4 regions of the Streptomyces sp. NPDC091649 genome follow, and region 4 is predicted to be linked to each of the others. Evidence: riboswitches for the same ligand, from Rfam matches in the RefSeq annotation. Region 4 holds a riboswitch; each other region holds the start of a gene.

The links. Region 4 has a riboswitch for cyclic di-AMP ahead of ACIQMU_RS17835 (M23 family metallopeptidase). Riboswitches for the same ligand answer to the same signal wherever they lie in the genome.
Region 1: another riboswitch for cyclic di-AMP. It lies ahead of ACIQMU_RS27835 (transglycosylase family protein); the one in region 4 lies ahead of ACIQMU_RS17835 (M23 family metallopeptidase).
Region 2: another riboswitch for cyclic di-AMP. It lies ahead of ACIQMU_RS04385 (NlpC/P60 family protein); the one in region 4 lies ahead of ACIQMU_RS17835 (M23 family metallopeptidase).
Region 3: another riboswitch for cyclic di-AMP. It lies ahead of ACIQMU_RS11735 (M23 family metallopeptidase); the one in region 4 lies ahead of ACIQMU_RS17835 (M23 family metallopeptidase).

What each region holds. Positions count from the first base shown of each region.
Region 1 is NZ_JBIVTR010000021.1:92,205-99,181, reverse strand. Features, by position in the region: gene ACIQMU_RS27860 (protein kinase) at 1-785, shown strand, start outside; gene ACIQMU_RS27855 (SurA N-terminal domain-containing protein) at 927-1,583, shown strand; gene ACIQMU_RS27850 (nucleoside triphosphate pyrophosphohydrolase) at 1,626-2,660, shown strand; gene ACIQMU_RS27845 (cytochrome P450) at 2,670-4,013, shown strand; gene ACIQMU_RS27840 (transglycosylase family protein) at 4,190-5,251, shown strand; cyclic di-AMP (ydaO/yuaA leader) riboswitch at 5,540-5,721, shown strand; gene ACIQMU_RS27835 (transglycosylase family protein) at 5,726-6,436, shown strand; gene eno (phosphopyruvate hydratase) at 6,758-6,977, shown strand, end outside.
Region 2 is NZ_JBIVTR010000001.1:1,009,483-1,016,459, reverse strand. Features, by position in the region: gene ACIQMU_RS04400 (GNAT family N-acetyltransferase) at 1-756, opposite strand, end outside; gene ACIQMU_RS04395 (NlpC/P60 family protein) at 799-1,875, opposite strand; gene ACIQMU_RS04390 (hypothetical protein) at 2,121-2,474, shown strand; gene ACIQMU_RS04385 (NlpC/P60 family protein) at 2,537-3,730, opposite strand; cyclic di-AMP (ydaO/yuaA leader) riboswitch at 3,729-3,895, opposite strand; gene pcrA (DNA helicase PcrA) at 4,177-6,621, shown strand; gene ACIQMU_RS04375 (peptidoglycan DD-metalloendopeptidase family protein) at 6,713-6,977, opposite strand, start outside.
Region 3 is NZ_JBIVTR010000005.1:14,529-21,505, forward strand. Features, by position in the region: gene lhgO (L-2-hydroxyglutarate oxidase) at 118-1,374, shown strand; gene trmB (tRNA (guanosine(46)-N7)-methyltransferase TrmB) at 1,367-2,251, shown strand; gene ACIQMU_RS11730 (PrsW family intramembrane metalloprotease) at 2,325-3,875, shown strand; gene ACIQMU_RS11735 (M23 family metallopeptidase) at 3,974-5,005, opposite strand; cyclic di-AMP (ydaO/yuaA leader) riboswitch at 5,017-5,169, opposite strand; gene ACIQMU_RS11740 (PP2C family protein-serine/threonine phosphatase) at 5,453-6,670, opposite strand.
Region 4 is NZ_JBIVTR010000009.1:175,178-182,154, forward strand. Features, by position in the region: gene ACIQMU_RS17825 (HPr family phosphocarrier protein) at 153-434, shown strand; gene ACIQMU_RS17830 (GntR family transcriptional regulator) at 611-1,318, opposite strand; gene ACIQMU_RS17835 (M23 family metallopeptidase) at 1,494-2,309, opposite strand; cyclic di-AMP (ydaO/yuaA leader) riboswitch at 2,323-2,490, opposite strand; gene ACIQMU_RS17840 (pitrilysin family protein) at 2,702-4,072, opposite strand; gene ACIQMU_RS17845 (pitrilysin family protein) at 4,099-5,481, opposite strand; gene ACIQMU_RS17850 (DNA topoisomerase (ATP-hydrolyzing) subunit A) at 5,737-6,977, shown strand, end outside.

The sequences.
Region 1 (6,977 bases), on a different contig from region 4:
CCCCCTGGCCTGACCGGGCCGCGACCCCGGCCTCCGTACCCGCGCCCGCCGCCTTCGCCGCGACGCCGCCCACGCCCGGCCCCCCGCCGTCCTTCGCTCCTCCGTCCTTCGCTCCGCCGTCCTTCGCTCCGCCCCCGGCCGTCGCGGCGTCCTTCGCGCGGCCCGCCCCCGCACCACCCGGCGCCCCGCCCCACGCCACCCCGCCGCCCGCCCGGCCGGACGTCGCGCGGGCCGTGGACGAGGTGAAGAAGCTGCTGGGCGAGGGCCGGATCACCCAGGCCGTGGACGTCCTCGGCGCCACCCTCCCGGCCGCCGCCGCCGAGCACGGCGAGCACTCCCCGGTCGTCCGCATCCTGCGCAAGCAGTACGCCGCGACCCTGATGGACGACGGGCAGTACCGCCGCGCCCTGCCCGAACTGCGCCGCCTCGCCGAGGACCGCGCCGCCGAGGCCGGCCCGGCCGACGCACAGGCCCTCCAGTTCCGCTACGACGCGGCCCAGTGCCTCGAACAGCTGGGCGAGGCCGGGGCCGCCCTGGGCGAGTACCGCGCGGTCCTCCCGTACTACGAGAACGCCTACGGGCCGATCACCGCCGACCCCGGCCGCGCACTCGACATCCGGCACCGCATCGGACAGCTGCTCCTGGCGGTCGGAGACCACGCCGCGGGCCGGGCCCAGCTCCAGGCCCTGCTGTACGACGCCGAGCGCACCTACGGGCCGCACCACCCGCTGCCGGTGGACCTGCGCCGCCTGCTCAGCCACCAGCGGGACGTCCGCGGGGGCTGACAGCGGCCCCCATACCGGGCCACATCCCCAACTCCTCCCGAATCGTTGGTCGAATCAGTGGCACCCGCCACATCCACTGCCTAACATCGATCACCGCAAGGCTTTGTGCACCGATGCACAAACTCTCCCCGGGAGGCTCCTTTGCACCGCCGTCGTCGCACCGCGCTCGCCGTCCTCGCCGCAACGCTCCTCGCCGCGCCGCTCCTCTCGGCCTGCGGCAACCAGGCCCACCCCGGCGCCGCGGCCGTCGTGGGCGGCGAGCGGATCGAGGTGTCGGCGGTCCAGGGCCGTGCCGCGGACGTCCGCGCCGCCCAGGAGAGCTCCCCGCAGGCCGAACAGCTGGTGAACAAGTCCGGCCAGCTCAACCGCGCCAAGCTGCACGGACTGATCTTCGCCCGGATCCTCGACCGCGCCGCAGCGGACGCGGGGGTCACGGTCACCCGCAACGAGATCCAGGAGATGCGGCGGGCCAGCCGCGCCCAGCAGGGCGGCGAGAAGCAGTTCCAGGCGATGATGCTCCAGCAGCGCTGGGTCGCGCCGGACCAGATCGACGCCGACATGCGCCAGGAGGTCCAGCTCCCGAAGCTGGCCGAGGCACTCGGCGCGGACCTGGGCACCCCCGCCGGGCAGCAGGTGGTCGGCGAGGCCCTGACCAAGGCGTCTAAGGCCCTCGACATCGACGTCAACCCGCGCTTCGGCAGCTGGGACGACCAGAAGATGCAGCTCGGCGCCTACAGCGCGCCGTGGATCACCCAGGTCACGGAGTTCCCGCCGAAGGACTCCCCGGCGGGCGCCTGAACCGCCGGTCCGGAGGCGACGGGCCGGAGGTAGGTTCACAGGGTGAAAGCTGAAGCCCCCGAGGCCCCCGAGAACCCCGGCCGCATCGTGCTGCTCACCGCCAGCCACCGGGTCGCGCCCGGCCTGCTGTCCTGGCCGGCCTGGCAGACGCTGCACGCGGCCGACCGGGTCCTCACCGCCGACCCGGACCACCCGCAGCTGCCCCACCTCCGTGAGGCGGGCGTACGCGTCGAGCACGCCGCGCCGTCCGCGGACGAACTGGTCGCCGACTGCGGGGGCGGCCGGACCGTCGTCGTCCTGGTCGGCGGCGAGGGCGACAGCCGTCTGACCGACGGCCTCGCCCGGCTCGGCGGCTCGGGCCGGGTGGCCATGCCGGACCTGGAACTGCTCCCGGGCTCCTACGACCTGCCCGGGGCCCGCTTCCTGGACCTGGTCCAGGTCATGGACCGAATCCGCCGGGAGTGCCCCTGGACCTCGCGGAAGACCCACCGGGGCCTCGCCAAGTACGCCATCGAGGAGGCGTACGAACTGGTCGAGGCGATCGAGGACGGCGACCGGGACGAACTGCGCGAGGAACTCGGCGACGTGCTGCTCCAGGTCGTCTTCCACGCACGGATCGCCGAGGAGGGCCGCCCGGAGGACGGGGCGGAGCCCTTCGCCATCGACGACGTCGCGGGCGGCCTCGTCGAGAAGCTGATCCACCGCCACCCGCACGTCTTCGGAGACGAGACCGCCGAGACGGCGGAGGACGTCCACGCGCACTGGCTGCGCACCAAGGCGATCGAGAAGCAGCGCACCTCGGTCACCGAAGGCGTCCCCCTCGGACAGCCCGGACTGGCCCTCGCCGCGAAGCTCGCGAGCCGCGTCCGTACCGCGGGCCTCACCGTTCCGCTCCCGGCCGGCGACACCATCGGCCACGAGCTGCTGGCCCTCGCCGTCTCCGCGGAGGCGGACGGCGCCGACCCGGAGGCCGCCCTGCGCGCGGCGGCCCGCGCCTACCGCGACGCGATCCTGGCGGCGGAGGGCGACGCGGACGCCCCCCGCACCGCGGACGGCCACGGGCACCCCGACCGATAACGTCGGGGCGTGAACGACAGCCCCGCCCCGAGCACCCCCGGGCCCTCCGCCTGCCCCCACAGCGCCCCCGGCGCCGCCGCCCCGGCCGAGGCCCCCGCCCCCGAACTCTTCACCTGGGAGTTCGCCACCGACCCCTATCCCGCCTACGCCTGGCTCCGCGAGCACCGCCCCGTGCACCGCACCGCGCTGCCCAGCGGGGTCGAGGCATGGCTCGTGACCCGGTACGGGGACGCCAAGCAGGCGCTCGCCGACGCACGGCTCTCCAAGAACCCGGCCAACCACGCCGAGTCGCCGCACGCCAGGGGGAAGACGGGGATCCCGGGGGAGCGCAAGGCGGAGCTGATGACGCATCTGCTCAACATCGACCCGCCGGACCACACGCGACTGCGCCGGCTCGTGTCCAAGGCGTTCACCCCGCGCCGGGTCGCGGAGTTCGCGCCCCGCGTGCAGGAGCTGACGGACCGGCTCATCGACGACTTCATCGAGAAGGGCGAGGCCGACCTGATCCACGACCTCGCCTTCCCGCTCCCCATCTACGCCATCTGCGACCTGCTCGGCGTCCCGCGGGAGGACCAGGGCGACTTCCGGGACTGGGCTGGCATGATGATCCGGCACGGGGGCGGCCCGCGCGGCGGCGTCGCCCGGTCGGTGAAGAAGATGCGCGGCTATCTCGCCGAACTCATCCACCGCAAGCGGGAGAATCCGGGCGACGACCTCATCTCGGGGCTGATCCGGGCCAGCGACCACGGCGAGCACCTCACGGAGAACGAGGCGGCCGCGATGGCGTTCATCCTGTTGTTCGCCGGGTTCGAGACGACGGTCAACCTCATCGGGAACGGAACGTACGCCCTCCTGCGCCACCCCGAGCAGCGCGCCCGGCTGGCGGACTCGCTGGAGGCGGGGGAGAGCGGGCTGCTGGCCACCGGAATAGAGGAACTGCTCCGCTTCGACGGGCCGGTGGAGATGGCGACCTGGCGGTACGCCACCGAGCCGCTGACCCTGGGCGGCGAGGAGATCGCCGCGGGCGACCCCGTACTGGTGGTGCTGGCGGCGGCCGACCGGGACCCGGAGCGGTTCACGGACCCGGACACGCTCGACCTCGCGCGGCGTGACAATCAGCACCTCGGATACGGGCACGGCGTCCATTACTGCCTGGGCGCCCCGCTGGCCCGGCTGGAGGGACAGACCGCGCTGGCCACCTTGCTGAGGCGCCTCCCCGACCTGCGTCTCGCGGCGGAACCCGCCGATCTGCGCTGGCGCGGCGGGCTCATCATGCGGGGACTGCGCACCCTTCCGGTCGCGTTCGAACCGGGCCGCCGCACCGAAAAAAGTGACACAACGTCAACTCCGTGACTTTCACGTGATCTGCGCTGCATCGACTTGTGACACACGTTCGAGTCCCGCTAGGTTCACGGTTCGACGCGTGGGCCGCACCTTGCCCACCCGTCACTTGCGCGCCCCGCGGCGTGGGAAACCAGCTGCGCGGGCGCTCAGGCCACTCGCTTGTCAGTCGCACGGAAGGCATACCCATGGGCTCCGCGAACGGCAGACACCGCCGCCCTCGCCAGGCACCCGCCATCGTCGTCGCCGCGGGGGTGACGGGATCGGCCATCGCCATCCCGCTCCTCGGCGCGAGCGGCGCACACGCGGCCGAGGCCGCCACCTGGGACCGGGTCGCGGAGTGCGAGAGCGGCGGCATGTGGAGCGCCGATCTCGGCAACGGCTACTACGGCGGGCTCCAGTTCTCGCAGGAGATGTGGTCGGCGTACGGCGGTACGGCGTACGCGTCCCGCGCCGACCTCGCCAGCCGCTCGCAGCAGATCTCCGTCGCGGAGAAGGTCCTGGACGACCAGGGGCCGAACGCGTGGCCCAGTTGCGCCGTGATCTCCGGCCTCGCGGTGGACGGCGGGCTGCCGGGCGTCGACCCGGGCGCCTCACCGTCCGCCGAACCTTCGGCGGACCCCTCGGCGGACGGGACGGCCTCGCCGGCCGATGAAGCCGACGCTGCCGACGGAACGAACGATTCCGGCGCCTCCGGTGAACGTGACGGATCGGGCTCGGACGATGGGAGCGGCACGGCGGACACGCCGGACGGTGGAGGCGCGGAGAAGGAGAGCAAGGCTCCGGAGTCCTCGGTGACGCCCTCCGCCCCGCCGGCCCCCGACGCCACGGACCCCAAGGGCTCCACGACCCCCACGGCTCCGTCGGGCGCCCCTGACGCCTCGACAGGCGAGGACGGCACGGGAGGCAAGCACCGGGGCGCCCCCGCGCCCGAGGAGGCCGAGGCGGGCCGGGGTGACGGGCCCCGGGAGTCCGGCCGGCACGCCTCGCGCGGCGAGGGCGACGCGCGGAAGGGCGGCGCGGCGGCCGACGGCGCGTACACGGTGCGGCCCGGGGACAACCTCTGGGCGATCGCTGACGCACAGGAACTTCCCGGCGGCTGGACGGGTCTGTACGAGACGAACAAGGACGTCCTGGGCTCCGACCCGGACCTGATCCTGCCCGGCCAGAATCTGGACCTGGGCCCGGGCCTGGAGCCGGGTGCCGGTGAGGCGGCGCCGGAGAGTGCCAAGGAGACCGCGACCCCCTGATCCCGGCGGGAAAAGCCCCCGGAATCGCGGGTAGTTCGGAGACCTATGTCCACTTTTGAGTAAGTGAGACATGGGTCTCTTTGCTTCAACTGGCGCTTTTCCTCCGGCCCGTCCGCGCGCATCGCCTCCGACCTGCGGAAACGACCCTTCGGTCAAGGTGAGTTCGGGCTGATTGCCCCCTATGTCCACCTTTGAATGTCGGGCTTGCCTGTGTTTACGGTCGGAACCGCTCGCACCGCGGGCCCCGTCGACCGTCACGCCGAATCCTGCCGTCGGTCGAAGGGAACAGACGCGTAAGCGCCGTAGGCAGGAGCGGGGGACCCAGGTAAGCCGCCGGGTCCGGACGCCTCGTCGAACAGACGGGGGCGAACGGGACCGGCTAGGGGTGAAGTCGCGTGCAGCACCGTGCGACCGGGCACTCATCAGCCCGAACCCGACAGCTCACCTCGTAGGCGTCGGTGAGGAGATCGTTCCATGCTGCTGAACAGCAAGGGCAAGCACCGCCGCCCGTCCAAGGCCACCCGTCTCGTCACCCTCGCGGGTGTCACCGGTGCCGCCGTCGCCGTCCCGCTGATGGGCGCGACCAGCGCGTCCGCCGCCTCCGTCGAGACCTGGGACGCCGTCGCCCAGTGCGAGTCCGGCGGCAACTGGTCCATCAACACCGGAAACGGCTACTACGGCGGACTGCAGTTCTCGCAGTCCAGCTGGGCCGCCGCCGGCGGTACGCAGTACGCCTCCCGTGCCGACCTGGCCTCCAAGGACCAGCAGATCGCCACCGCCGAGAAGCTCCTCGACATGCAGGGCCCGGGCGCCTGGGCCTGCGCCGGCGCCGGCGGCCTCACCAACGACGGTGTGGACCCGGGCGTGAGCACCGGCTCCGGCCAGAGCAAGCCCGGGCAGGCACAGCCCGAGCGCCAGGCCGAGCGGCCCACCACGCGCAGCGAGCAGCGCACCGCTCCGCGGGCCGAGAAGAAGGCCGAGAGCAAGAAGACCGTCACCACCCCGACCGGTGAGAAGGTCCAGAAGGGCGACGGCGAGTACAAGGTCGAGGCCGGCGACACCCTGAGCAGCATCGCTCAGGAAGAGGGCGTCAAGGGCGGCTGGAGCAAGCTCTTCCAGCTCAACGACGACATCGTCAAGGACGCGGACCTGATCTTCCCGGGTCAGCAGCTCCACCTGAAGTAAGCCGCGGTCTCTCCTCCCCGGAGGGGAAGCGTCCGGCGGCGCCTCCCCTCGCACGGCATCCCGGCCCGGCGCGCTCGTACCCCAGCGCGCCGGGCCGGGTTCTTCGTGAGAGAGGGGCCCGGGAGCCCGCATCCGTTCACTTCTTGTTGTTACCGCTCAGTAGATTTCTAGAGTTTTGTCCGGTGATGCAGGCCCTTGGGTCCTTTTTCGTCCCAGGAGGCGGGCGGTCGGCTGGCCGACGCGGCCGAGCCGGATAGGCTCGTGTCGCAAGGCCACAGTGATCCTGCACAACCAGCGTCATATCCCAGAAGGAGATGCCTCGTGCCGTCCATCGACGTCGTCGTAGCCAGGGAAATCCTCGACTCCCGGGGCAACCCCACGGTCGAGGTCGAGGTTGGCCTCGACGACGGCAGCACGGGCCGTGCTGCTGTTCCGTCCGGCGCCTCCACCGGTGCGTTCGAGGCTGTTGAGCTTCGCGACGGTGACCCCAACCGTTACCAGGGCAAGGGCGTCGAGAAGGCCGTCCTCGCCGTCATCGAGC
Region 2 (6,977 bases), on a different contig from region 4:
CGGGTCGAGCGAGATGTTGACCTTCTCGCCGATCCGGCGGTAGCCGATGCTCGCGTAGATCCTCTCGACGTCGGCGTCGCCCGGCTCCAGCCAGATGGTCCGGCAGCCCTGGTCGAGGGCCCGCTCCGTCAGCCAGGCGGAGAGCGCGGCGCCGACGCCCCGGCGGCGGAAGGGGGCGGCGACGGTGAGGCCGGCCAGTTCGCTGAGGCCGTCGACCGCGACCGAGCAGCCGCCCGCTCCGGCCGGCGCGCCGTTCAGGACCGCCAGGGCGGCGACCCCCTCGCCGGTGGCCGCCGTGCGCAGCCAGTCGGTCATTCCCGGCTCGGGTTCGCCCTCGCCGCCGAAGCCCTGGTGCTGGACGCGGGCGGTGTCGGTGAACTCCGTCTCGGTGCCGGGCACGCTGATGCGGAGGCCGTCGACCCGCTTCGGCGGCCGGAGGTCCTCGCGGCCGCAGGCGAGCAGCGGGGCACGGTTCTCCACGGTGAAGCCGGCGGCCAGCAGGGCGGGTTCGACGGCCGGGGCCCACACGGGCAGGAACTCCAGCCGGGGGAGCCGTTCGTGCTGCCGGAACGCGTCGACCAAGGCCGCCACGTCGTCCGCCGTGGGTTCCGCGTCCCGGTCGGGGATGGCGTAGTTGGCGTACTTCAGTCCCCAGCCGGGGTTGTGCCGGACGGTGAACGGGCCCACCCGGTAGTGGTCGGGAGACCGCAGCGTGAGCGTGCGGGCGTAGTCCTGGACGGCGTTCGCCATCGTCATACGGGAGTTCCTTCGGCGGGGGATCGGGACCGGCGCGGCGGACTAGGCCACCCGGGTCGCTCCGGCGAAAGGCATTTCATCGACGGGCGCGATGCGGACCGGCGCCCCCGGGCGCGGGGCGTGGATCATCTGGCCGCCGCCGATGTAGAGGCCGACATGGCTGATCCCGGAGTAGAAGAACACCAGGTCGCCGGGGGCCAGTTCGGAGCGGGGCACCCGGGCCCCGGCGTTGATCTGGGTGTAGGTGGTGCGCGGCAGGCTCACGCCGGCCGCCTTCCAGGCCGCCTGGGTCAGGCCCGAGCAGTCGAAGGCGTTCGGGCCCGTCGCGCCCCAGACGTACGGCTTGCCGATCGCGCCGTGGGCGAAGGCGATGGCCTGTGCGGCCCGGGCGTTGGGCGCGGCGGCCGGGGCGCGGGTGGTGGAGCGGTCGGCGTGGGCCGGGCCGCCGCCGTGCCGGGCGTCGGCCGAGCGTTCGTGGGCGGCGCGCTCGTCGGCGGTCAGCGTGGCCAGGAGCCTGCGGGCTTCGGCCAGCTTGGTGCGGATCGCGGTGCGGTGTTCCCGCAGCTCGGCGCGGCGGGCGGCGAGGCGCTCGGTCTCCTGGTCGGCGCGGGCCTTGACGCCGGTGATCTGGGAGATCTGCCGCTTGATGTTCCGCAGCAGGCCCGTCTGCCGGTCGCCCGCCCGGTCGAGGTGGGAGGCGCGCTGGAGATAGGTGTCGGGATCGGAGGAGAGCGCCAGTTGCAGGGCCGGGTCGAGGGTGCCGCTGCGGTACTGCGCGGTGGCCAGCGAACCCAGGGCGCGCCGGGCGGTGTTGAGGCGTTCCGTCCGGCGGGCGGCCTCGTCGGTCAGGGACTCGACGGTGCGGGTGGCGGCGGCGGCCTCCTCCTTCGCCCCGTTGTACTTCTCGGTGGCGACCTCGGCGTCGTGGTAGAGCCGGTCGACCTTCGCCGTGACCCGGTCGACGGTGGGGGCCGGTTCGGTGGGGGCCGCACCCGCCCCGGTGACCGATCCGGCGGTGGCCGCCCCGGCGAGGGCCAGGGTGGCGGCGGTGCGGGCAGCAGGGCCGGTGAGCGCGCGCTGCTTGGGTTTTCGGTGAGCTGACCTGCGGTGCGCTGCCACGGGGGCGGCATCCTTCCTGTCGGCTGCCCGCCGGGGAATACCGGGGGTCCGTGAAGGACGCTAATCCGGGTGGGAGGAAAAGGGTCACCATGACAGTTATTGCCCTGATGTGACGTTTCAGCGGTCGCATACGACCGATAAGAGAGGGTGATTATGGGGCAATTCGCTCAACATCGGCGAAAGCACGTAAGGAAGGCTTGCCTCACTGCACGGCGAAGCGCCGGCCGTGGCTAGGCTCCGGAGCCATGGACGTACTCATCAATGTCTTCGTCGCCCTGCACGTCATCGGCATCGCCTCCCTGCTGGGCGGCTTCCTGACGCAGGTGAAGTCCATGGGGGAGGGCACCGCCCGCTTCGGTCCGGCGATGCTCCACGGCGCACTGACCATGCTCGTCACCGGCATCGCCCTGGTCGGCCTCAACCAGGCCGACGACCAGGCCGTGAACAACGTCAAGATCGGCATCAAGCTGGCGCTGCTGGTCGTGATCCTCGCCCTGGTCTACGTCAAGCGGGACGACGAGAAGGTCGACAAGGGCGCGTTCGCGGCGGTCGGCGGGCTGACGGTCGCCAACATCTTCATCGCCACGGTCTGGACCTGAGGCCGGGCTCCGGGTCTTCCGGGGGCGGCCCGCCGCCCCCGTACCGCTACCACTGACCACTGCTACGCCGGGCGCACGCTGCCGTAGATCGGCATGGAGTAGATCGACTCCTCGCGCACGTTCGCACCCGGCTTCGGGGCGTGGATCATCATGCCGTCGCCCTTGTAGACGCCGACGTGGCTGATGTCGTCGTAGAAGAAGACCAGGTCACCGGGGAGCAGGTCGGACGTGGCGACCCGGGTCCCGACCTCGACCTGGTCCCAGGTGGTCCGGGGCAGAGTCACGCCCGCCGCCCGCCACGCCGCCCGCGTCAGCCCCGAGCAGTCGTACGAGGACGGGCCCGAGGCTCCCCACACGTACGGCTTCCCGATCTGGGCGCGGGCGAAGGCCAGCACCTCTTCCGCCTTGGCGGCGTAACCGCTTCCCGTGCCGGTGCCGGTGCCCGTGCCCGGCCCCGTGTCCGTCCCGGAGCCCGAACCCGTGCCGCCGGAGTCGTCCGCCGCCTCCTCGCGGGCCTTCTCCTCGGCCGCGGCCCGCTCCTTCGCCTCGGCGGCCTGCCGGGCGGCCAGCTTCGCGGCCTTCTCCTTCGCCTCGGCCTCCTTCTTGCGCTCCAGCTCCGCCAGCCGCGCCTTCTCCTCGGCGGTCAGCCTGGACAGCAGGCCGCGGGCCTCGGTGAGCTTGGTCTGCACGTCCTTCTTGCTGGAGGCGAGCGTGGCCTGGGTCCCGGTGAGGGTCTCCAGGCTCTTCACCGCCTCCGCGCGCTTCTTCGCCGCCGCCGCCTGCTGCGTACGGAACTCGGTGACGGCCCTCTGCTGGCGCTCCGTCGCCCGGTCCATCAGCCGGCTCTGGTCGAAGTACCCCTGCGGGTCGTCCGCCAGGAAGAACGTCGCCGTGGGCGTGATGCCACCGCTGCGGTACTGGGCCGCCGCGTAGGAGCCCAGCGCCCTGCGCGCCTCGTTGATCTTCTCGGTCCGCTTCGCCACATCGGAGAGCAGCGCGTCGACCTTCGTCTGCTGGGACGCGGACGCGGCCTTGGCCCGGTTGTACTCCTGGGTCGCGGCGCCCGCCTGCCGGTACAGGGCGTCGACCTTCTTCCGGACTTCCTCGATGGCGGGCTTCGGCTCCGCCGGCGCGGCCGCGGCGCTCTGCGGGGAGAGCAGCGTCACGGAGGCCAGCGCGGCCGTCGTCAGCCCGACGGCGGGGGAGGTGGTGCGCACCTTCGCGCGCGGCTTGCGATGCGATGCCAAGACCGGCATCTCCTTCCGTGGACCGCCTACCGGGTTAGCTGTCGGGTTCGGACGGAACGGAAGGCTGCCCTACGGTCCGGACGCGAGGGCACGGACCGATTCACCCCGGTTCTGCGTGTGGGTCCCCGGTTCCGCACGGCCGTGACGGCCGGACGGATTCGGCGGAGGCGCCCGTCGGGCGTGGTTCGCCCCAGGGAGGTACGGGTCACCTGACCGAGCACGCTAGCCAACCGGGCCCACCGCTGGGAAGGACGATGTGCGATATGCCCGATACATTTTCGTGACCTTTCCGGGGCGGGGGGACCCGCACCCCCTCCGACCGGGCGTTCTTTCACGGAATGTGGACGTCCGGTCCCCCTGCGTGCCCGCTCCGGGCGGGTCGGCGGCGGGTCCGGACGACCGCTTCCCGGCTTCGGCGGAGGGTTGTCAGTCCGGCAGCCTAGACTCGGAAGGCGATGAGCAGCCTCTTTGACGACAGTTTCCTGACCGGCCTCCAGCCCTCGGAGGACGGCCCCCCGCCGCCCCCGGAGGACCACGCGCCCGAAGCGGTGCCGGAGGGTCTCTTCGACGGCGTCCACGACGCGCCCCCGCCGCCCCGGGACGGGTATTACCGGGGCGGCCACCCACGCCCGGTGATCGACTCCGCCGCGCTGCTCGACGGGCTGAACACCGAGCAGCGCGCCGCCGTCGTGCACGCCGGGTCCCCGCTGCTCATCGTCGCCGGGGCCGGCTCCGGCAAGACCCGGGTCCTCACCCACCGCATCGCCCACCTGCTGGCCGAGCGCGGGACGCACCCCGGGCAGATCCTCGCGATCACCTTCACCAACAAGGCCGCGGGCGAGATGAAGGAGCGCGTCGAGCAGCTCGTCGGCCCGCGCGCCCACGCCATGTGGGTCATGACCTTCCACAGCGCGTGCGTCCGCATCCTGCGCCGCGAGTCGAAGAAGCTCGGCTTCACCTCGTCGTTCTCGATCTACGACGCCGCCGACTCCAAGCGCCTGATGGCCCTGGTCTGCCGCGACCTCGACCTGGACCCGAAGCAGTTCCCGCCCAAGTCCTTCACCGCCAAGGTCTCCAACCTCAAGAACGAGCTCATCGACGAGGAGACCTTCGCCGGACAGGCCGCCGACGGCTTCGAGAAGACCCTCGCCCAGGCGTACGCGCTCTACCAGGCCCGCCTGCGCGAGGCCAACGCCCTGGACTTCGACGACATCATCATGACGACGGTCCACCTCCTCCAGGCGTTCCCGGACGTCGCCGAGCACTACCGCCGCCGCTTCCGCCACGTCCTGGTCGACGAGTACCAGGACACCAACCACGCCCAGTACACGCTGGTCCGCGAGCTGGTCGGCCCCGCCGGCGAGGCCGACGCCCCCGCCGAGCTGTGCGTGGTGGGCGACGCGGACCAGTCGATCTACGCCTTCCGGGGCGCGACCATCCGCAACATCCTCCAGTTCGAGGAGGACTACCCGAGCGCGAAGACGATCCTGCTGGAGCAGAACTACCGCTCCACGCAGACGATCCTCTCCGCCGCCAACGCCGTGATCGAGCGCAACGAGAGCCGCCGTCCCAAGAACCTCTGGACCAAGGCCGGCGGCGGCGCCCGCATCACCGGCTATGTCGCGGACACCGAGCACGACGAGGCGCAGTTCGTCGCCGACGAGATCGACCGCCTCACCGACGCGGGCGACGCCAGGGCGGGCGACGTCGCCGTCTTCTACCGGACCAACGCCCAGTCCCGCGTCTTCGAAGAGATCTTCATCCGCGTCGGCCTGCCCTACAAGGTCGTCGGCGGCGTGCGCTTCTACGAGCGCAAGGAGGTCCGGGACGTCCTGGCCTACCTCCGGGTCCTCGCCAACCCCGAGGACACCGTCCCGCTGCGCCGCATCCTCAACGTCCCCAAGCGCGGCATCGGCGACCGCGCCGAAGCCATGATCGACGCCCTGTCGATGCGCGAGAAGATCTCCTTCCCGCAGGCACTGCGCCGCGTGGACGAGGCGTACGGCATGGCCGCCCGCTCGTCCAACGCCGTCAAGCGCTTCAACACGCTGATGGAGGAGCTGCGCACGATCGTCGAGTCCGGGGCGGGGCCCGCCGTCGTGCTGGAGGCCGTCCTGGAGCGCACGGGCTATCTCGCCGAACTCCAGGCTTCCACCGACCCGCAGGACGAGACCCGCATCGAGAACCTCCAGGAACTCGCCGCCGTCGCCCTCGAATTCGAGCAGGAGCGCGGCGACGAGGAGGGTTCCGGCACGCTGGCGGAGTTCCTGGAGAAGGTGGCGCTCGTCGCGGATTCCGACCAGATCCCCGACGAGGACGAGGACGGCTCCGGCGTCATCACGCTGATGACCCTGCACACCGCGAAGGGCCTGGAGTTCCCGGTCGTCTTCCTCACCGGCATGGAGGACGGCGTCTTCCCGCACATGCGGGCCCTCGGCCAGACCAAGGAGCTGGAGGAGGAGCGCCGCCTCGCGTACGTCGGCATCACCCGCGCCCGCGAGCGGCTCTACCTCACCCGGGCCGCCATGCGCAGCGCCTGGGGCCAGCCCTCGTACAACCCGCCCTCGCGGTTCCTGGAGGAGATCCCGGAACAGCACATGGACTGGAAGCGCAAGGGCCCGATGGCCGCCCCCGCCGGGCCGACCTCCGGCATCACGTCCTCGCTGTCCTCCTCCCGCAGCCGCTCCGGCCCCTCGGGCTTCGCGACCCGGCGCGGCGGCGGCGCGGAGAAGCCGACGGTCACTCTGGTGGCCGGGGACCGGGTCACGCACGACCAGTTCGGGCTGGGCACGGTGACGGCCGTCGAGGGCTTCGGCGACCAGGCCAAGGCGACGGTCGACTTCGGCGACGAGCGCCCCAAGAAGCTGCTGCTGCGGTACGCACCGGTCGAGAAGCTGTAGCCGGGCGGACGGACCAACGCGAAAGGGAGCGGGAGGAGGGCCGAGGCCCTCCTCCCGCTCCCTTTTCCGTCTCCGTTTTCGCCCTGGTGTCTCAGGTCGGGTCGACGCCCTTGCTGCGCAGCCACGCCAGCGGGTCGATCGCCGTGCCGCCGCCGGGCCGGACCTCGAAGTGGAGGTGCGGACCGGTGGAGTTGCCCGAGTTCCCGGAGTACGCGATGACGTCGCCGGCCTTGACCGGTCCCGAGCGGATCTTGGTGCTGCTGAGGTGGCAGTACCAGGTCTCGGTGCCGTCGGCGGCGGTCACGATCGCCATGACCCCGTAGGCGCTGTTCAGCTGGGTGCGGACGGTGCCGTCG
Region 3 (6,977 bases), on a different contig from region 4:
GCGGCGAGGGCCCCGCGGCGGGGGCCGCCGGGGCGGAGTGTGCGCCACGCCCCGCCCGGCACGGGTTTGAGCCGGTTGTCAGTGGGTCAGTGCACTATCGGGGTGGGAGGTGGCGTGATGATGACGCACGCGGCGTACGACTGCGATGTGCTGGTGATCGGCGGCGGGATCGTCGGTCTGTCGACCGCGTATGCGATCACCCGGTCGGCGCCGGGCACCCGGGTGACGGTCCTGGAGAAGGAGCACGGCCCGGCCCGGCACCAGACCGGCCGCAACAGCGGCGTGGTCCACAGCGGCATCTACTACCGCCCCGGTTCCCTCAAGGCCCGGTACGCGCTGCGCGGCTCCGCCGAGCTGGCGGACTTCTGCGCCGAGCACGGCATCGCCCACACCACCACCGGCAAGCTGATCGTCGCGACCGAGCGCTCCGAGCTGCCCCGGCTGCACGGCCTGGTACAGCGCGGCCGCGAGCACGGACTGCCCGTGCGGGAGCTGGGCCCCGCCCAGATCGCGGAGTACGAACCCGAGGTCCGGGGCCTGGCGGCGATCCGGGTCGGCACGACCGGAGTCTGCGACTTCGCCGCCGTGGCCACCCGCTTCGCGACCGAGGTGACCGCCGCGGGCGGCATCGTGCGGTACGGCGCGGAGGTCACCGCGATAGACCGGCGCCCCTGGGGCGTCGCGGTGCGCACGGCGGACGGCCTGGTCGTCCGGGCCCGGGCGCTGGTCAACTGCGCGGGGCTCCACTGCGACCGGGTGGCCCGCCTCGCCGGGGACGACCCGGGGGTGCGGATCGTGCCGTTCCGGGGCGAGTACTACGCGCTGGCCCGCCCCGAGCTGGTGCGCGGTCTGGTCTACCCGGTGCCCGACCCGGCCTTCCCCTTCCTCGGCGTCCACCTCACCCGGGGCTTCGACGGCTCCGTCCACGTCGGGCCGAACGCGGTCCCCGCCCTCGCCCGCGAGGGTTACGCCTGGCCGCGGGTCCACCCCGCCGAACTGCTGTCCACGCTGAGCTGGCCGGGCACCTGGCGGATCGCCCGCCGGCACTGGCGGTACGGGGCGGGCGAGGTGCACCGCTCGCTGTCCCGGTCCGCCTTCACCCGGGCCGTCCAGCGGCTGCTGCCCGCCGTCACCGAGGAGGACCTGCGCCCGTCGCCCGCCGGGGTCCGGGCCCAGGCGGTGCTGAAGGACGGCACCCTGGTCGACGACTTCCTGATCCGCGAGGCCCCGCACACCGTGCATGTGCTCAACGCGCCGTCGCCCGCCGCGACGGCGTCCCTGCCCATCGGACGGGAGGTGGCGCGGCGCGCGCTGCGCCGGGCTCGGGAGACGGGGTGGAAGCCGCCCGCCGTAGAATCGGGTCATTGTGTCTGAGCAGCCCATGAACCCCGCCCCCGCCTCCGCCGACGCGCCGGACATCGGCCGCACGCCGACCGGCTCCACGGCGGCCGACGCGCTCGCCGACGCCACGGCCGACGAAGCCGCCGCGCTGCGGGCCGCCTCCTTCGAGCGCGCGCGCCGGCTCCGCCAGGAGCCCCGCTTCCCCGGCGGCCCCGCAGCCGACCCCGCCGGCTCGCACCACGAGCGCCGGATCCGCAGCTTCCAGCCCCGCCGCAGCCGGGTCACGACCGGCCAGCAGGAGGCCCTGGAGCGCCTGTGGCCGACGTGGGGCCTGGACATCGACGGACAGCGCGTCCTGGACCTGGCCGAGATGTTCGACGGCCTGCCCGTCGTCCTGGAGATCGGCTTCGGCATGGGCGAGGCCACCGCGCAGATGGCGGCCGACGACCCGGGCACCGGCATCCTCGCGGTCGACGTCCACACCCCCGGCCAGGGCAATCTGCTGGGCCTCGCGGACAAGGCGGGCTCGACCAACGTACGAGTGGCCAACGGCGACGCGGTCATCCTGCTGCGCGAGATGCTCCCCCCGGAGTCGCTCGACGGCCTGCGCGTCTACTTCCCCGACCCGTGGCCCAAGGCCCGGCACCACAAGCGGCGCCTGATCCAGCCCGATTTCCTGGACCTGGTGGCCCCGGTGCTGAAGCCCGGCGCCGTCGTCCACTGCGCGACCGACTGGGAGCCGTACGCCGAGCAGATGCTGGAGGTGCTCACCGCGCACCCCCGCTTCGAGAACACCGCGCCCGGCGGCGGGTACGCCCCGCGCCCCGCGTTCCGGCCGCTCACCCGCTTCGAGGGGCAGGGCCTGGACAAGGGGCACGTCGTCCACGACCTGCTGTTCGCCCGCGTCTGACCCACCACGCGCAGCCGCTTCCCGGCCGGATGCGCCGTCGCCGGATGTCAGTGCTCGTCGTTAGGGTCGAGTGGTGTCCGACCCCTCCGTGCAGCCTCAGCAGGCGCGACCCGCCGTCCCGGTTCTTCACGAGCGGCGGCTCGACGAGGTCCTGGGCGCCGCGGCGGAGCGCGGCGGCGGGCGCTACCGGCCGCACCGCGTCGGCATGGTGTGGCGCAGCAAGGTGTTCCGCGCCGGAGCCGTGATCCTGACGCTGGTCCTGTGCGGGCTGGTGATCCTGGCCCTCGTCCGGGAGCAGACCGGCCCGGAGGGCTTCCTCGTCGGCCTGGGTCTGGCGGTGCTCCCTGTGCCGCTCCTGATGGCGGCGTTCCGCTGGCTCGACCGGGTCGAGCCGGGGCCCTGGCGGAATCTCCTGTTCTCCTTCGCCTGGGGCGCGTGCGCCGCCGCGCTCGTCGCGATCATCGCCAACTCGTTCGCGACGCGCTGGATAGCCACCGCGACGGCCGACCCGGCGAGCGCCGACACCCTGGGAGCGACGGTGATCGCCCCCGTGGTCGAGGAGAGCGCCAAGGCCGCGGCCGTGCTGCTGATCTTCCTGTTCCGCAGACGGGAGTTCAGCGGGGTGGTGGACGGCGTCGTCGTCGCCGGCTTCACCGCGACGGGTTTCGCGTTCACCGAGAACATCCTGTATCTGGGCAACGCCTTCGGTGAGGACCAGCAGCTCGGCAGCACCGGATTCGCCTCGGTGACGGCCGGGACCTTCTTCGTGCGGATCGTCATGTCACCGTTCGCGCACCCCCTGTTCACGGTCCTCACCGGCCTCGGCTTCGGCTTCGCGGCGATCAGCGCCCGCCGCCACCGGGCCCGCCGGATCGCCCTGCCGGTGCTGGGGCTGATCCTGGCGATGGGTCTGCACGCCCTGTGGAACGGCTCGTCGGCCTTCGGCCCGTACGGCTTCTACGCGGTGTACGGCATCGTCATGGTCCCGGCGTTCGGCCTGGTGACCTGGCTGGCGATCTGGTCGCGCCAGCGGGAGCTGCGCACCCTGGCCGCCGAGCTGCCCGTGTACGCGGCGGCCGGCTGGCTCTCCCCGGCCGAGCCGGCGGCGCTCTCCTCCATGCGGGCCCGGGGCATGGCCCGCGACCTGGCCCGCCACTGGCAGCCGGACCGGACCCGGGGCCGGGCGGCGGCTCGCGCGGTCGCGGAGTACGAGTCGTTCGCGACCTCCCTGGCGGGTCTGCGCCGCCGCGCCCGCCACGGCGCGGTCGGCGCGGACTTCGGCGCGCGCGAGCGGGAGCTGCTGCACCATCTCTGGCGGCGCCGGGAGGTCGCGGCCCCGGCCCTCGACCACGCGGCCCGCCTGTTGTCCCGTCCGGGCGCCCACCGCCACGGCCACCCCGTGCCGCCGCCGTACGGAAACGGGCGCCCGTACGGCTCCGGGCCCGCGCCCGGACAGCCGTACGGACAGCCCTTCGGGTACGGATACGGCCGGCCGTCCCCGTACTCGTCCCCGTACGACCGGGCTGCCGGTCGGGCCCCTGGCACACCGCCCGGCCCAGGCCCCTTCCCTCCGGCCCAGCCGTACGGCGAGCCGTACCGCTCCCGGACAGACCGGCAGCCCTGACGTCGGGGGGTGTGCGTCAGGGCTGCCGGGGTTTCGGGGGCGGCGGGTGCTCGCCGGAAGCCGTCCGCCCGCAGGGCGCCGGCCGGGGAGCGGAGGGCTCAGACCTTGAGGCCCTTGCTGTTCAGCCAGGCCATCGGGTCCATCGCCGAACCGCCCGCGGTGCGGACCTCCAGGTGGAGGTGGACCCCGGTCACGTTGCCGCTGTCGCCCATGCGGCCGATGGTCTGGCCGGTGGTGACCTTCTGGCCCACGGAGACCTCGATGGAGGACTGGTGGGCGTACCAGATCTCCGTGCCGTCTTCGAGCTGGAGCACCGTGCGGTAGCCGTACGAACCGGAGTAGCCGGCCGACGTGATCGTGCCGCTGTGCACGGCCTTGAGCGGCGCACCGGCCGACCCGGCGAAGTCGAGGCCGGTGTGCTGGCCGGAGGACCAGAGCGCGCCGGACTGACCGTAGGTCGAGGTGATCGTGTACGAGAAGGTGGGCAGGGAGAAGCTGGCGGCCAGCTTGGCGAGCCGCTCCTCCTCCTTCTTCTTCTTCGCAGCTTCCTCCGCCGCCTTCTTCTCGGCGGCGGCCTTGGCCTCGGCCTCGTCCTGCTGCTGCTTGGCCTCGGCGGCGGCGCTCTCGGCCGCGGCCTTCTCGGCGGCGGCCTTGGCCTCGGCGTCGGCGCTGGCCTGCTGCTGCTCGGCCTGCTGGAGGATCCGGGCGCGCAGCGCCTCGCCGGCGTCGGTGCCCTGCTTGGCCTCGGCGGTGGTGAGTCCGGCGGTGGTGAGCGGCGCGGACGCGGCGACCGGGACGGGCTCCGCGTCGTCGGACATGAGTGACCCGACGCCGGGAAGGGACTTGGCGTCGGGGAGGTTGTCCGCGATGGAATCGGGAAGAGAGATGGAGACCGGCGCCTTGTCCTGCGCGGTGGCCATGCCGCCCGCACCGACGGCCGCTATGACGCCGACCCCGAGGACGGTGGAGCTACGGGCGAGACCACGCTGCTTGGCCACGCGGTGCTTGCCGCGCACGGGCCGGATGGACTCCGCGGTGGGGTTCCATTCCTCCCAGGTGCGCTCCTCGCCGCCGAGGGTGTCGGTACCGAAGGGTGACGGGGCCTCGGGGGCAGGCTTGTTGGACGCCACGTGGGCGCACTCCTTTCCTTCCTTCTCGCCTACCGGGTTAGCTGACGGGTTCGGAGCAGGAAGGTCTCCTACGGGCCCCTCCGCCTCTCACGAGACGCAGGCGTCCGATTCACCCCATGTAGGTGGTTCCCCGGTTCCCTTGCGGAATTCGGCGCTCGCGCGCGGCGCCGTCTCTGACGACGGCTGTGACGACCGCGCTGCGTTATCGAACGTTAATAGACGCACGGGCCCGATTCCAAGCTGTTCCTGTTGATCATTAACGAACAGGGCAGGGATGTACGGGTCACAAGCGGGCGGAAACGGGCGACTTGACCGACACTCAGTCGCATGTCTTTTTCTGATGGTGTGTCAATCGTTATGCGCAGTGGTGTCCTTCGGTCACGCACCGTGTCATCGCCCGGTGCGGCCGGCCCGCGCCATGGAGCGGGGCCGTCGTCGACCGCGGTATCAGCCGGCGTCGTCGGCCCGGCCCACGATCTTCACCGTCGTCCGGCGGGCGGGCTGCCCCTCCGCGGGCCGGGCGACCGCGATCAGCGCCATGTCGTCCGTGGTCCGGCCCCCGGTGTGCAGCCGTACGTCGTCGGTCAGCGCGGACAGCAGCTCCTCCGGCCCCGGGAAGATCCTGCCGAGCAGGCGGGCCGCCGGGTCGTAGAAGACGCCGTTCGGGTCCCGGGCCTCGGACAGGCCGTCCGTGAACGCGAGGAGCGTCGCACCGGCGGGCATCGACCACTCGTCGGCCCGGTCCGGCCACACCCCCAGGTCCATCCCCAGCGGCAGGGCGGGCACCGAGGGCGCCAGCACCTCCAGCGCGCCGTCCGCGTACAGCAGGATCGGCTCGGGGTGACCGCGGTTCACGATCCGGAGCGAGGCGGAGCCGGGCGGGATCTCGGCCAGCACGGCGGTGATGAACCCCTCCATGGCGTCCAGCCCGTACCGCCGCGTCCCCTCCCGTGCCAGCGCCCGCTCCAGCCGCTGCGCGACGCCCTCCAGTGAACGCTCCTGCTCGGCCGCCTCCCGGAACGCCCCGATGATCACCGCCACCGCCTCGACCGCTCCCAGCCCCTTGCCGCGCACGTCGCCGACCACCACGCGTACGCCGTACGGAGTGTCCGCGACGGCGAACAGGTCGCCGCCCACGAACTCGTCCGCCTGCGCCGCCTCGTACCGCGCCGCCACCTGGAGCCCGCCGATCCGCTCGGCCGGGGTCGGCAGCACCGCCCGCATGGCGGTCTCCGCGATGACCCGGGCCGAGGCCAGCTGCTCGTTGCCGCGCCGTACGACCCCGTTGATCAGCACGGCCAGCGCCGAGGCGGTGAGCACCGTGAGCATCTCGATGACCGGGACGACCTGGGTGGACGTACCGTCGGAGAGCCGCATCGCGATGACGGACACCAGCGCGGCGATCCCCGTGCGGACGGTCCTGGACAGCGAGAAGAACGGCGCCGCGATCAGCGGGGCCGCGACGAAGAGCGGGACCGCGGTGAAGTTGGCCGGGGCCAGCGAGTCGAAGAGCAGCCCGCCGATGATCAGCAGGGCCGGCATCATCCGGACGAACCGTCGCGATCCCCGGCCACCGGGCGTCACGTCGTGCTCCGGGGAGCCGAACACCGCACGGCCCACGGCGTCGACGCTCCCCGCCGTGCCACTACGCCGTCTCTCGGCCATCCCCACCTGTGCACTCCTGCCCGGTCCACCCACGGCTGCGGACGGTACCGCGCCCCGCCCAGGCTTCCCGGAGCCGCGCCGAGCGGCGACTCCGCATCGGCCGAATAGGGGGAAGCGGCCGGAGCCCCGGTCTTCGTGGTCAGCCGGAGAGCCGGGTTCCGCGCAGACCGTCCGCGTGTCCGCACGAAGGCGGCGGCGCCGTCCCCGTAGCGATCGTAGTTCTTTCCGGAGCGTGGGCCGGTGGCCTGGCCGAGCGATCCCCGCACCGGACCTCCGGCACCCGGAAACGACTCGGGCCCGGCACGCT
Region 4 (6,977 bases):
GCCCGGTAGCGGAGGAATCGGTGCCGGGGCAGTCTGAGGAGGCCCGAACCGGGGCAGCCGGAGCACAGGAGGGACGGGAAGGCCGGGCACAGCATCGCGCACCGCATGAGAGACTGGTCTAGACAACCGTTGATAATGTGAAGGGCAGAACCATGGCTGAGCGCCGCGTAAACGTCGGTTGGGCCGAGGGCCTGCACGCCCGCCCCGCTTCCATCTTCGTCCGTGCCGCCACGGCCTCCGGCGTCCCCGTGACGATCGCCAAGGCCGACGGCAACCCGGTGAACGCCGCCTCCATGCTCGCCGTGCTCGGTCTGGGCGCGCAGGGCGGCGAGGAGATCGTGCTCGCGTCCGACGCGGACGACGCCGAGGCCGCTCTGGACCGGCTGGCGAAGCTGGTCGCCGAGGGCCTGGAAGAGCTCCCCGAGACCGTTTGATCCACGCGAATCCGGCCCGGCCGGATTCAGCGAGTGCGAGAGCCGTGACCCTCTGGGGATCACGGCTCTTTCGCTTTCCGAAAGGAGCACCTGACCGAGAGGAGCGACGCTCCGATAATGCGGTGGCAGCACGAATAGCGCCCCGCGATTACCTCTCTCTTTGTACGGCTCTCGTGTTAATGGCGGGCACCCGCGGTGTTTACGGCATGTTGCGAAGCGCTCACGCGGGGAGCGGGCGCGGTCCGCCGGCCCGGCGGGCCCGGGCAGCGCAGCCGGAGGGCCGCGGTGGCGCGTTCCGCGTGCTGGGCGGTCAGCGCCCTCGCCCGCTCCGCGTCGCCGCGCGCCACGGCGTCCAGGATCGCGCCGCGCTCGGCCCAGGCGTCGGCCGGGCGGGCCGGCGGTTCGACCGCGTACATCCAGGCGATCTTGTACCGGAGCTGGGTGAGCAGTGCGATGAGTCCGGGACTGCCGCTGGCCTGGGCGAGGGTCTCGTGGAACCAGCCGCCCAGCGGGCGCAGATCCTCGCCGTCGTGCCGGCGGGCCCGCTCCCGCCCCAGCCTGACCAGGCCCCGGAGCACCTTGAGGTGGGCTTCCGTGCGGCGCTGGGCGGCGCGTGCGGCGGCCAGCGGTTCCAGGAGCATCCGCATCTCCAGGAGGTCGGCGGCTTCGTGGACGGTGGGCTCGGCGACACAGGCGCCGGCGTGTCTGCGGGTGACCACGAAGCCCTCGGACTCCAGCGTGCGCAGGGCCTCGCGGACCGGGACGCGGGAGACTCCGTAACGGCGGGCCAGCAGCTCCTCGGTCAGGCGGCCGCCGCGCTCGTGGATACCGGAGACGATGTCGTCACGGATTGCCGTGCATACCGAGTGCGCGGGAATGCGCATGTCCGAACCTCCGCCTTGATCTCCGCGAAACGCGGCCCGACGTATGTTCCGTGACTCTATTGCAATCAGCGGGAATTTCCGATGGCAGGCCGGAATCCATGGATATCTCCGGCCCCCGAATTGCCGAAGGCCCCGGCGGTCACCGGGGCCTTCGGGCGGAGTCGCGCGGGGCGGGTCAGACGTTCAGACCGTGGGAGCGCAGATAGCCGACGGGGTCCATGTCGGAGCCGTAGTCGGGGGTGGTGCGGGCCTCGAAGTGCAGGTGCGGGCCGGTGGAGTTGCCGGTGGACCCGGAGAGGCCGATCCGCTGGCCGGAGGAGACGCTCTGGCCGACGGAGACGCCGATCGAGGAGAGGTGGCCGTACTGGGTGTACGTGCCGTCCGCCATCCGGAGCACGATGTTGTTGCCGTACGCGCCGCCCCAGCCGGCCTCGACGACCGTGCCGGCGCCGACCGCGACGACGGAGCTGCCCGAGGAGGCCATGAAGTCCACGCCGGAGTGGCTGCCGGAGGACCAGAGCGAACCGCCGGTCCTGTAGCCGGTGGTGACGTGGGAGCCGGCGACCGGGAGGTGGAAGGCGTTCAGCCGGGCGCGCTCGGCGGCGCGGGCCGCCCGGGCCTTCTCCTCGCGGACCTCCTTGGCGCGGGCCTCGGCCTTGCGCTGGGCCTCCGCCTTCGCCTTGGCCTTGGCGGCCTTCGCGCGGGCCTCCGCCGCGGCCTCGGCCTTCGCCTCGGCGATCGCGTCGGCCTGCCGCTTCTGGGCCTGGGCCTGTGCGTCGATCTGGTCGGCGAGGGTGGCGTCGAGGGCGACGGCCTGGGTGAGGCCGGTGTCGGCGACCCGGGCGGCCTCGGTGTCCGCGGCGAGGGCCGGGGAGGCAAGCGAGCCGATGACTCCGGTGGTGGCCAGGGCCGCGATGCCGGCGGCCTGGGCGCTCCGGCGCGTGAGGCGGCTCGGGGCACGGTGCTTCCCGGTGGCACGGGTGAACGCCATGGAGGGGCTGATCCTTTCCTTCCTTCTCGCCTACCGGGTTAGCTGACGGGTTCGGAGCAGGAAGGTCTCCTACGGATCCCCGCGCCGGTCTCGCGGCACGGGCCTCCGATTCACCCCAGGGACTGCGTGGGTCCCCGGCTCCCCAGGCTCGCGCCTGACGGGGACTCGGCGATGACTGCCCGGGGCCGCGGCTGCGGCATACGGGTGACGGACAGCCGGGCCGACGCTAGGCGGGTGGACTTCCCAGCACCAAACGGGTCAGGGGGTTTGTCGCACATCCCACAGGGCAGACAGGGAACCTCTCCCCCAAAAGGTGCGAAGTCGACGAATCTCCCAAAATGTCAGAACCCCGACGAAACTTCGCTCGTCGGGGTCCTGTTCGTGGTGGTGTGTCAGCCGGTGACGACGGACACCTCTCCGATGCCGAGCGCCCGCACGGGCTCCTCGATCTGCGCGGCGTCGCCCACGAGAACCGTGACCAGCCGGTCGACCGGGAAGGCGCTGACCACCGCGGCCGTCGCCTCCACGGTGCCCGTCTCGGCGAGCCGGGCGTACAGGTGGGCCTGGTAGTCGTCGGGGAGGTGCTGCTCGACCTGATCGGCCAGCGTGCTCGCGACGGAGGCGGCGGTCTCGAACTTCAGCGGGGCGACGCCCACCAGGTTCTGCACGGCCGTCTCGCGTTCGGCGTCGGTCAGCCCCTCGGCGGCCAGTGTCCGCAGGACCTTCCAGAGGTCGTCCAGCGCCGGTCCGGTGGACTCCGTGTCCACCGATCCGCTGATCGCGAGCATGGCCGCGCCGCCCGAGTCGGGACCGCTGGAGCGCAGCACCTGGGCGAAGGCCCGCACCCCGTAGGTGTAACCCTTCTCCTCGCGCAGCACCCGGTCCAGCCGGGAGGTGAGCGTGCCTCCCAGGCAGTACGTGCCGAGCACCTGGGCGGGCCACACGCGCTCGTGCCGGTCCGCGCCGATCCGGCCGATCAGCAGCTGGGTCTGGACCGCGCCGGGCCGGTCCACGATGACCACGCGGCCGGTGTCGTCCGCGGTGATGGGCGGCACCGGCCGGGCCCGGCCCGCGTCGCCCGACCAGTCGCCGAGGGTCTCCGCCAGCAGGGCGTCCAGGTCGATGCCGGTCAGGTCGCCGACGATCACGGCCGTCGCGGTGGACGGACGGACATGGGCGTCGAAGAAGGCGCGCACGGCGGCCGCGTCGATCCGCCGGACCGTCTCCTCGGTGCCCAGGCGCGGGCGGGACATCCGGGCGGTGGCCGGGAACAGCTCCTTGGAGAGCTGCTTGGCGGCGCGCCGGGAGGGGTTGGCCTGCTCGTGCGGGATCTCGTCGAGGCGGTTGCCGACGAGGCGCTCGATCTCGCTCCCGTCGAAGGCCGGGGCCCGCAGCGCCTCGGCGACCAGGCCCAGCGCCTTGGCCAGCCGGGAGGCCGGGACCTCCAGGGAGACCCGGACACCGGGGTGGTCGGCGTGCGCGTCGAGCGTGGCGCCGCAACGCTCCAGCTCGGCGGCGAACTCCTCGGCGCTGTGCTTGTCGGTGCCCTCGGAAAGCGCCCGCGACATGATCGTGGCCACGCCGTCCAGGCCCTCGGGCTCGGCCTCCAGCGGCGCGTCCAGGAAGATCTCCACCGCGACGACCTGCTGGCCGGGGCGGTGGCAGCGCAGCACGGTCAGTCCGTTGGGCAGGGCGCCGCGCTCGGGCGCCGGGAAGGCCCAGGGACGGGCCGAGCCGGGCGTGGGCTGCGGGTGGTACTCCATGGCTACTCCAGTCACGGCGGCGTCGCTCACTTGTCCGCCCCCTCGTGCGCGGCGGTGCCCTCGGCGCCCGCCGTGCCCTCATCGGACTCGTCGGCCTCGTCGGCCGGCTCGATGGGCTCGTACACCAGCACCGCCCGGTTGTCGGGGCGCAGGGCGGCCTCGGCCGCCGCGCGCACCTCCTCCGCGGTGACGTCCAGGACGCGGCCCACGGCGCTCAGGGCGAGCTGCGGGTCGCCGAACAGCACCGCGTAGCGGCACAGTTCGTCGGCACGGCCCGCGACCGTGCCGAGCCGGTCCAGCCACTCGCGCTCCAACTGCGCCTGGGCCCGCTCCATTTCCTCGGGGGTCGGTCCCTCGGCGGCGAACCGGGCCAGCTCCTCGTCGACCGCGGCCTCGATCTGCTCCACCTCGACCCCGCCGGACGTCTTCACGTCCAGCCAGCCCAGCGACGGAGCCCCGGCGAGCCGCAGCAGCCCGAACCCGGCGGCCACCGCCGTACGGTCGCGGCGGACCAGGCGGTTGTGCAGCCGGGAGGACTCACCGCCGCCGAGCACGGTGAGCGCCAGATCGGCGGCGTCACAGGCGCGGGTGCCGTCGTGGGGCAGCCGGTAGGCGGCCATCAGGGCGCGCGCCGGGACCTCCTCGTGGACCACTTCGCGCAGCTGCTCGCCGATGATCTCCGGCAGCGTCCCGTCGCGCGGCGGCTGCTTGCCGTCGTGCGCGGGAATGGAGCCGAAGTACTTCTCGATCCAGGCGAGGGTCTGCTCGGGATCGATGTCGCCGACCACCGAGATCACCGCGTTGTTGGGCGCGTAGTACGTACGGAAGAACGCGCGGGCGTCCTCCAGCGTGGCCGCGTCCAGGTCGGCCATGGAGCCGATCGGGGTGTGGTGGTAGGGGTGCCCCTCGGGGTAGGAGAGGGCGGTCAGCTTCTCGAACGCGGTGCCGTAGGGCACGTTGTCGTAACGCTGACGCCGCTCGTTCTTGACGACGTCGCGCTGGTTCTCCATGGACTCCTCGTCGAGCGCGGCGAGGAGGGAGCCCATACGGTCGGCTTCGAGCCAGAGAGCCAGCTCCACCTGATGGGTGGGCATGGTCTCGAAGTAGTTGGTCCGCTCGAAACTGGTCGTCCCGTTGAGCGAGCCGCCGGCTCCCTGGACGAGCTCGAAGTGACCGTTCCCCTTGACCTGCCCCGAGCCCTGGAACATCAGGTGCTCGAAGAGGTGAGCCAGGCCGGTGCGCCCCTTGACCTCGTGGCGCGAGCCGACGTCGTACCAGAGGCAGACCGCGGCGACCGGGGTCAGATGGTCCTCGGAGAGCACCACACGCAGGCCGTTGGCCAGGCGGTGCTCGGTCGCTGTCAAGCCGCCGGAGCCGGCCTGTGCGGTGGCCGTGTGACCCATGGGCATGTACGTCCCTTCGATCGCGATACTGGACTTCCTGCCAGACCTGCCACTCTAAGCAAGCGCACCGGCACCTGGCGAAGTTCCCGTTCGGTGGATGTTTCCGTCGATGGTGTCGCGGGCGCCCCCTCGGCCCGCTTCGGACGGGTCGAGGTCGGCGTTGTCAGTCCGGCGGTCCACAATGGACCGCGTCAGTAGCTCGTGTCGTACCGAACAAGCTCAGGTTGTCCGAACAGAATCTGTGAAGGAGTCGCAGCCGCGATGGCCCGCCGTAGCACGAAGACCCCGCCGCCGCCGGACGACTTCGAGGAGAAGATCCTCGACATCGACGTCGTCGACGAAATGCAGGGCTCCTTCCTCGAGTACGCGTACTCGGTGATCTACTCCAGGGCCCTGCCCGACGCCCGCGACGGCATGAAGCCGGTGCACCGCCGCATCGTGTCCCAGATGAACGAGATGGGGCTGCGCCCCGACCGGGGCTATGTGAAGTGCGCCCGTGTCGTCGGCGAGGTGATGGGCAAGCTGCATCCGCACGGCGACGCCTCGATCTACGACGCCCTCGTGCGCATGGCGCAGCCGTTCTCGATGCGGCTGCCCCTGGTCGACGGCCACGGCAACTTCGGTTCCCTCGGCAACGACGACCCGCCGGCCGCCATGCGGTACACCGAGTGCCGGATGGCCGACGCCACGTCGCTGATGACCGAGGCGATCGACGAGGACACCGTCGACTTCCAGTCGAACTACGACGGTCAGGAGCGCGAGCCGGTCGTCCTCCCCGCCGCCTACCCCAACCTCCTGGTCAACGGCGTGTCAGGGATCGCCGTCGGCATGGCCACCAACATGCCCCCGCACAACCTCGGCGAGGTCATCGCCGCCGCCCGGCACCTCATCAAGCACCCCGGCGCCGACGTCGAGACGCTGATGCGGTTCGTCCCGGGGCCCGACCTGCCCACCGGCGGCCGCATCGTCGGGCTCACCGGCATCAAGGACGCGTACACGGCAGGCCGCGGCACGTTCAAGATCCGCGCCACCGTCGCCGTGGAGAACGTGACGCCCCGCCGCAAGGGCCTCGTCGTCACCGAACTTCCCTTCACCGTCGGCCCGGAGAAGGTGATCGCCAAGATCAAGGACCTGGTCTCGGCGAAGAAGCTCCAGGGCATCGCCGACGTCAAGGACCTCACCGACCGGACGCACGGGCTGCGGCTGGTCATCGAGGTGAAGAACGGCTTCGTACCGGAAGCGGTGCTGGAGCAGCTCTACAAGCTGACGCCGATGGAGGAGTCCTTCGGCATCAACAACGTGGCGCTGGTCGACGGCCAGCCGCTCACCCTGGGCCTCAAGGAGCTGCTGGAGGTCTATCTCGACCACCGCTTCGAGGTGGTGCGCCGGCGCAGCGAGTTCCGCCGCACCAAGCGCCGCGACCGGCTGCACCTGGTCGAGGGCCTGATCGTCGCCCTGCTCGACATCGACGAGGTCATCCGGATCATCCGGGACAGCGACAA